2 regions of the Nocardia mangyaensis genome follow, and region 2 is predicted to be linked to the other one. Evidence: riboswitches for the same ligand, from Rfam matches in the RefSeq annotation. Region 2 holds a riboswitch; the other holds the start of a gene.
What was found. A riboswitch is a leader RNA that binds a small molecule or an ion and turns the genes downstream of it on or off. The one in region 2 is predicted to bind cobalamin.

Region 1: linked by a shared signal. The riboswitch ahead of BOX37_RS01975 (CbtB domain-containing protein) and the one ahead of metE (5-methyltetrahydropteroyltriglutamate--homocysteine S-methyltransferase) in region 2 are both predicted to bind cobalamin.

The regions. Positions count from the first base shown of each region.
Region 1 is NZ_CP018082.1:435,871-439,847, reverse strand. It holds gene BOX37_RS01990 (HhH-GPD family protein) at 1-495, shown strand, start outside; gene BOX37_RS01985 (alpha/beta fold hydrolase) at 509-1,252, opposite strand; gene BOX37_RS01980 (antibiotic biosynthesis monooxygenase family protein) at 1,363-1,686, shown strand; cobalamin riboswitch at 1,724-1,876, shown strand; gene BOX37_RS01975 (CbtB domain-containing protein) at 1,909-2,109, shown strand; gene BOX37_RS01970 (CbtA family protein) at 2,100-2,882, shown strand; gene BOX37_RS01965 (hypothetical protein) at 2,919-3,386, shown strand; gene BOX37_RS01960 (OsmC family peroxiredoxin) at 3,426-3,863, opposite strand; gene BOX37_RS01955 (SRPBCC family protein) at 3,926-3,977, opposite strand, start outside.
Region 2 is NZ_CP018082.1:4,860,255-4,864,231, forward strand. It holds gene BOX37_RS22095 (pyruvate carboxylase) at 1-1,706, opposite strand, end outside; cobalamin riboswitch at 1,984-2,192, shown strand; gene metE (5-methyltetrahydropteroyltriglutamate--homocysteine S-methyltransferase) at 2,340-3,977, shown strand, end outside.

The DNA.
Region 1 (3,977 bases), 2.9 Mb from region 2:
TACGGTCAGCGAGTTCCCGTGGTGGACACCAATGTTCGACGGGTGGTCGCGCGGGCGGTGCACGGACGCGAGCCGGGCAATCCTGCCGCGCGCGATCTCGCCGAGACCGAGACGCTCCTGCCCACCGACGTACCGCACGCCGCGAAGTTCTCGGCGGCGTTGATGGAACTGGGCGCCCTGGTCTGCACGGCCCGCAATCCCCGCTGCGCACAGTGCCCACTGCCGAACTGCGCGTGGGTCGACGCGGGTCGTCCGGCAGCCGCGGTGGCCCGCAAGGTGCAGAAGTACGAGGGCACCGACCGCCAGGCGCGCGGACGGCTCCTCGACGTCCTGCGCGCGGCCAGCGGCCCCGTCGAGCAGATCCGCCTTGACCTGGCGTGGACCCGCGACCCCGGCCAACGCGCCCGCGCCCTCGACTCACTCCTCGTCGACGGCCTCATCGAGCAAACCGACGACGGCCTCTTCGCTCTCGCGGGCGAGGGCGGCGCGGATTGACCGAGGGCCGACGCTACGGGAGGACGCGGTTCAGAAAGCAGGTGACGTGCTCGAGGTATGCCTGGGGCTGTTCGTCGTGCACGAGGTGGCCGGCCCCCGCGATGCGCACGTACTCCGCGTCGGGATGGACCTCGGCCATGGTCCGCATCTGCCCCGGCGGGGTGATGGTGTGCTCGCCCTCGATGAGCAGGGCGGGCACCGTGAGCGACTTCCATTCGGTCCAGAAATCGCGGGTGCCCCACTCCTCGGAGATCGCGCGGAACGTGTCGACCGCGCCGTGGAGCCGGTAGCCGTCGGGGGCGCTGGTGAACGCGCGCAGGAAGTAGCGGCCCGCGACCGGGCCGAAGTAGTCGAGCATCGCCTGCTCGTCGGGGAACGGTTGAGGCCAGGAGTGGATGAGCGCGGCCCAGTGCGCGGCGGTGCGGCCGGTGAAATCGGGGGCGATGTCCTCGACGACGAGGGCACGCACCCGATCGGGGTGGGTGGCGGCGAAGACCCAACCGTGCAGCGCGCCCATCGAGTGCCCGACGATCACCATCGGTTCACCGATCTCGGCGGTGAGCTCGGCCAGATCGGCGACAAACGCCTCGGTCGTGAGCTCGGCGGGCGGGACGCGACCATGCCCGGCGGCATCGACGGTGTAGAGGTGCCCGTGCGCGCGCAGCCACGGCAACTGATCGGTCCAGGTGCGCGCGCTGCCCATCAAGCCGTGCAGGAGCAGGATCGGGGCGCCGGTGCCCCCTTCGTCGTACAACACCCTGCCGATTGTGCCGGAGAACGCGTGCTGTCCGGGTTGCTGATCTGCGTGCTCGACGCCTGTCAGGGCCGCGCGCCCCGCGCTCGAACGCGCGCAGATACTGTCGGGTCATGGCTGTTGTGAAGATCAATGCGATCGAGATTCCCGAAGGTGCCGGCCCGGAGCTGGAGAAGCGATTCGCCGCGCGTGCGCACGCGGTGGAGAACTCCCCCGGTTTCCTCGGTTTCCAGCTGCTGCGCCCGGTCGCCGGTGACAACCGGTATTTCGTGGTGACGCAGTGGGATTCCGAGGATTCCTTCGCCGCGTGGCGCGATGGTCCGGCGCGGGCGGCGCACGCCGGCAACGGTGGCGAGGGCGAGCGGCCCAAGCCGGTGTCGACCGGGGCCTCGCTGCTCGAGTTCGAGGTCGTCCTCGACGTCCCAGCCAAGGGCTGATAGCGGCGTTTCCGCTGGACACGCGCGCGGTCGTATTGACCAGACGCAGGGCGACTGTCACAGTTCGAGTGAACATACGCGAGGGTGCGCGGTAATCCGGTGTGAATCCGGAGCGGTCGCGCCACTGTCATCCACGTACCGGGTCCCCGGTGCCGGAGAGCCAGACACCGGCACCCGCGCACCACACTCGACCATGGGACGCGTATCCCTGAGGAGGACCGAATGGCCATCGCGCATTCACCCAGCCGGGACACCGGCCTCGACAACCTGGCAACCGTGCTCGTCACGGTCGGTGTCGTTCTGCTCGCTCTGCTCACGCTGTACCTGGTCGGTTTCGATCAGGGGGCCGTCTCGCGCAGCGGGATGTTCCTGCACGAGCTGATGCACGACGGACGTCATCTGCTGGGCGTCCCGTGCCACTGACCGATTCACTGAAGACCCTGCTGTTGCGCGGCCTGCTGGCCGGTCTGATCGCCGGCCTGCTGGCCGCCTCGGTGGGCTATTTCGTCGGCGAGCCCAGGATCGACGCCGCGATCGCCATCGAAGAGGCCGCCGCTCCGGCAGAGCACGGTCACGGCGAAGAAGAAGCCACCGGGGGGCACTCCCACGGCGACGAGGCGGAGGTCAGCCGGTCCGGGCAGAAGGCGGGCCAGTTCCTCGCGCTCGGTCTGGCCGGGATGGCATTCGGCGCGCTGTTCGCCCTGGCGATCAATCTCGCCCGGCGGTTCAGCACGCTCTCGGGACCACGATTGGTGTTGACCGGCGCGGTGCTCGCGTGGGCGGCGATCGTCGCGGTGCCCTTCTTCAAGTACCCGGCCAACCCACCCGCGGTGGGCGACCCGGACACCATCAACGATCGCACCTGGCTGTGGGTGGCCGCCGTCGTGCTCGGTCTGCTCGCGGTCACGGCCGGTGTCGCGGCCTACCGTGCGCTGGCGAGTCAGCTGGGCACAGTCCGGTTGATCGCGGGGGTGGCGGCGTTCGTGCTGGTCACCACGGTCGGCTACCTCGTGTTGCCCGGTGTGAACGAGGTGGCCGACGATTTTCCGGCGTCGCTGCTGTGGGAGTTCCGGGTGGCCTCGCTCGCGCAGACCGCCACACTGTGGGCGAGTCTGGGGCTGGCGTTCGCCGCGCTCACCGAATTCGCTTCTCGGCGTAGCACTCCGGTAGCAGAGCAGGTCGCTACCGCAGGGTGATCCTGAGGCGTATACGAGAAAGGCAGTGTCGGTGTCATGACCGACACTGCCTCTTCCGTTTCCGCTCCCGCTGTTCGCGCGATCCGCCCCCGCGCGGTGACCCTCGCGTTCGCCGGACTGGTGACCGCGCTCGGCGCCGGTGTCGCCGAGGGCCTGCTGCGCGCGGTGCGTGGCGGCGGCGAGTTCGGCGCCACCGCGACCGGGCTGTTGCCCCGGCTCGCGATCTATCTGGCCGTCGTCGGGGTGGCGCTGTACATGCTCAACGGCAGTCGCGTCGCGCGCGCGGTGCTGACCGTCGGTATCGGTGTGGTCGGCCTGGTCTCGCTGATCATCGAGCCGCTGGCAGTCGTGTTGTCGACCGACGATTTCGGCACGCTGTTCGCCGGGTACACCCCCGAGTCCACCGTGCTGGCGAGCCTGCGGGCCGTGCACGTCCTGGCCGTGGTGATCGCGATCCCGGCCATGTACACCCCGGCCGCCCATCGCTGGTTCACCCAGCGCTGATCGGGCACGCGCGAGACCGCACGCGTGCCCGGCGCCACATCAGATGATCTCGGCGTCCAGTTCCACCTCGGCGACACCGGCGAGCGCCTTGCTCACCGGGCAGCCGTGCTTGGCGGCGGTGGCCGCGGCGTAGAAGCCCTCGGCGCCGATGCCGGACGCGACGGCCCGCACGGTCAGCTTGATCTTGCTGATCCGGAAGCCGCCCTCGGGGTCAGGGCCCAGCGTCACGTCGGCGGTCACGTCCAGGCTCTCCGGCGTGCCGCCCGCGTTGGCGATCTCGGCCGAGAGCGCCATCGAGTAGCACGACGAGTGCGCGGCGGCGATCAGCTCCTCCGGGCTGGTCCCCTCGGCCGTGTCGGCCACGCGGCGCGGGAAGCTCACGTCGAACTTGCCGACGTTGGAGCTGACCAGTTCGACCTGGCCCGAGCCATCCTGCAGCCCGCCTGCCCACGTGGTTCGTGCACTACGAGTAGGCATTCACAATCCTTTCGCTTCGGGTGCGTGCGATCCGGTTACGAAGCTACTCGCGCACGCGCGGTTCATGGGGCGGCACTGGTGACCTCGTCGAGACGTTCCAGCATCTCGGGCCAC
Region 2 (3,977 bases):
CCCCACGCCTCGATCGAGAGCAGTTCGGGCGTCAGGCGCGCCACATGACCGGCAACGCCGAGCAGACCGTTGGTCCGCACGCGGGTGGCCAGCAGTGACTGATGCGCATCACGAAAGGTCGTGTCGGTGACGCCGAGTGCCTTCTGTTCACGCAACGAGCGCGCGAAGCCCTCCGGACCCAACTCGAGCAGCCGCTGACGCGACCCGGCGGGCGGCGGCACCGTCAGGTCGAGCGCGGGCAGTTTGTCATAGGGGTACACCGTCGTCGGCCGGTCACCGTGCGGCTTGTTGACGGTGACATCGGCCAGGTAGCTCAGAATCTTGGTGCCACGGTCGGCCGAGCCACGCGAGGTGAGCAGTTGCGGGCGCTCGTCGATGAACGACGTGGTCACCCGGCCTGCCTGGAAATCGGGATCGTCGAGCACCGACAGCAGGAACGGGATGTTGGTCGTGACGCCGCGGATCCGGAACTCCGCCAGCGCCCGGCGGGCCCGGGCGGCCGCCGCGGGCAGGTCGCGACCGCGGCAGGTGAGCTTCACCAGCATCGAGTCGAAGTAGGCGCCGATCTCCGCGCCCAGGTTCGCGCCACCGTCGAGGCGGATACCCGCGCCGCCGGGGGTGCGGTAGGCGGTGATGCGGCCGGTGTCGGGGCGGAAACCGTTGGCGGGGTCCTCGGTGGTGATCCGGCACTGCAGCGCCGCGCCGCGGATGGCGACCGTGTCCTGGCTCAAGCCGAGGTCGGCCAGGGTCTCCCCGGCGGCGATGCGCAGCTGGGACTGGACGAGGTCGACGTCGGTGATCTCCTCGGTGACCGTGTGCTCGACCTGGATGCGCGGATTCATCTCGATGAAGACGTGGTTGCCGCGCTCGTCGAGCAGGAACTCCACCGTGCCCGCGTTGATGTAGCCGATCTGGCGGGCGAAGGCCACCGCGTCGGCGCAGATGCGCGTCCGCAGTGCGGGATCCAGGTTCGGCGCGGGCGCGAGTTCGATCACCTTCTGGTGGCGGCGCTGCAGGGAGCAGTCCCGCTCGAACAGGTGCATCACATTGCCGTGCTGGTCGGCCAGGATCTGCACCTCGATGTGGCGCGGATTCACCACCGCCTGTTCGAGGAAGACCGTGGGATCGCCGAAGGCCGACTCGGCTTCCCGCGAAGCGGCCTCGATCGACTCGCGCAGCTGCTCGGGGGCGGCGACCCGGCGCATACCGCGTCCACCGCCACCGGCGACCGCCTTGACGAAGATCGGGTACTCGAGCTCGGCGGAGGCCGCGAGCAGCTCCTCGATGTCGGCCGAGGGCTCGCTGGACTTCAACACCGGCAGCCCGGCAGCCCGTGCCGCCTCGATCGCGGTGGCCTTGTTGCCGGCCATCTCCAGCACCTCGGCGGTGGGCCCGATGAAGGTGATGCCCTCGCGCGCGCACGCCGCGGCCAGGTCGGGGTTCTCCGACAGGAAGCCGTAGCCGGGGTAGATCGCGTCGGCGCCCGCGCTCTTGGCCGCGTCGATGATCGCCTCGATCGAGAGATAGGCCCGGACCGGATGGCCCTGCTCGCCGATCTGATAGGACTCCGCCGCCTTCAGCCGGTGCACCGAATTGCGGTCTTCGTACGGAAACACCGCGACGGTTCCGATGCCTAGTTCGTAGGCTGCACGGAAGGCGCGGATGGCGATCTCGCCGCGATTGGCGACCAAGACTTTCGAGAACATTGGCCTACGGTACCCGGCCCCGAACCGCCGGTTCACCAGCAAGGTGGCTTCGTCGTATTCTTCACAGCGCACACCCGCCCACCTGCGAAGTTGCGTTCATCGGACCGTCACATCTCACCGTTTCGAGCCCTTGCCGGTGCGTGCTCGCGCGACCGGGGCAATCCGCAGGTCACGGCACTGCCCCAGACGCACCGGTCATCCTCGGCCCGGCGAGGCCCTATGCTGAGAGGTGCAGCTGGTTCGCCTGCGCGGTGGAAGAGTCGGAGCCCCGACCTCCCGCGCCGGTGTCGAAGCCCGCACCGGATTCCCGGTGCCGGGTGAGAGGGAACCCGGTGAGAATCCGGGACTGTCCCGCAGCGGTATGCAGGAACGACCGCCGTCATCACGCACTGGGCCGCAGGCTTGGGAAGCGACGGCCAGTAGGTCGGTCGAGCACAACGACCGGTGCCCGCGAGTCCGAAGACCTGCCGACTGTGCCGGATACGCCGTATCCGGCGGCCACCGCCTCGTGGATCGGGCGCGCGGACCACCAGCAGACCTGCCGCCACGTGTCGCACGCGTCGAGTGGACGGTCCGGCGGTTGGCGTCTGCCCGCATGGTGGCGGCCGTCCATACCGCACTGGAGAAACTTCCGTGACTGTTTCGCACACTCCTTTCACCGCCACGGTTCTCGGTCTGCCCCGGGTGGGCCCGAACCGAGAGCTCAAGCGCGCCATCGAGGCCTACTGGGCCGGTCGCGCCGACGCCGGGCACCTGCACACCGTCGGCCGTGCACTGCGACGCGCGCAGTTGCTCGAGCTGCGGGCCGCCGGCCTGGACTCGGTGCCGGTCGGCACCTTCTCCTACTACGACCAGGTGCTCGACACCGCCGTGCTGCTCGGCGCGTTGCCGCGGCGCGTCGCCGGAATCGCCGATCCGCTGGACCGCTACTTCGCGGCCGCACGCGGCACCGACACCGTGGCCCCGCTCGAGATGACCAAGTGGTTCGACACCAACTACCACTACCTGGTGCCCGAGATCGACGCCGAGACGGTCTTCTCGCTGCACCCGGACAAGCTGCTGGCCGAGCTGGCCGAGGCGATCGAGCTCGGTGTCGCGGCCCGCCCGGTGGTGGTCGGCCCGCTCACCTTCCTGAAGCTGGCCAAGGCTGCCGACGGCGCGGCGCTGGACCGTCTGCCCGAGCTGGTCGCCCTCTATCGCGACCTGCTCACCCGGCTCGCCGACGCGGGCGCGCAGTGGGTCCAGTTCGACGAGCCGGTGCTGGTCACCGACCTCACCGAGACCGAGATCGCGCTGGTCCGCGAGACCTACACCGAGCTGTCGAGCGGCGAGCGGCGTCCGGCGATCCTGGTCGCCACCTATTTCGGCCACCCCGACGGCGCGCTCGGCGCCCTCGCCGACACCGCCATCGAAGGTGTCGCGGTCGACTTCACCGCGGGTACGCAGGTCGGTGACCTCGCGGTGCTGCCCGCGCTGGCGACCAAGCTGGTCGTGGGCGGCGTCGTCGACGGCCGCAACATCTGGCGCACCGATCTGGACGCCGCGCTGGGCACGCTGGGCACCCTGCTGGGCAGCGCCGGTTCGGTCGCCGTGTCCAGCTCGTCCTCGCTGCTGCACGTGCCGTACTCGCTGGACCCCGAGACCGAGCTCGACGAGCGGCTGCGCTCGTGGCTGGCCTTCGGCGCCGAGAAGGTCGCCGAAGTGCGCCTGCTCGCCACCGCCCTCACCACGGGCACCGACGCGGTCGCCGCCGAGCTGGCCGCCGCGCGCGCTGCCGCCGAGTCGCGGCGCACCGATCCACGCCTGCACGACGAGCGGGTCCGCACCCGGCTGGCCGCCCTCGACGAGCGCGACCTCAACCGGCTGCCCGCCGACGAGCGGCGCGCGCTGCAGCGCGACCACCTCGACCTGCCGGTGCTGCCGACCACCACGATCGGCTCCTACCCGCAGACCTCGGCGATCCGCCTGGCGCGCGCCGCGCTACGCAAGGGCGAGATCGACGAGGCCGAGTACGTGCGCCGGATGCAGGCCGAGATCGCCGACGTGATCGCCCTGCAGGAGAAGCTGGGTCTGGACGTGCTGGTGCACGGCGAGCCCGAGCGCAACGACATGGTGCAGTACTTCGCCGAGCTGCTCGACGGCTTCGCCGCCACCGACAACGGCTGGGTGCAGTCCTACGGCACCCGGTGCGTGCGCCCGCCGATCCTGTTCGGGGATGTCTCGCGGCCCGAGCCGATGACGCTGTCGTGGATCGGCTACGCCCAGTCGCTG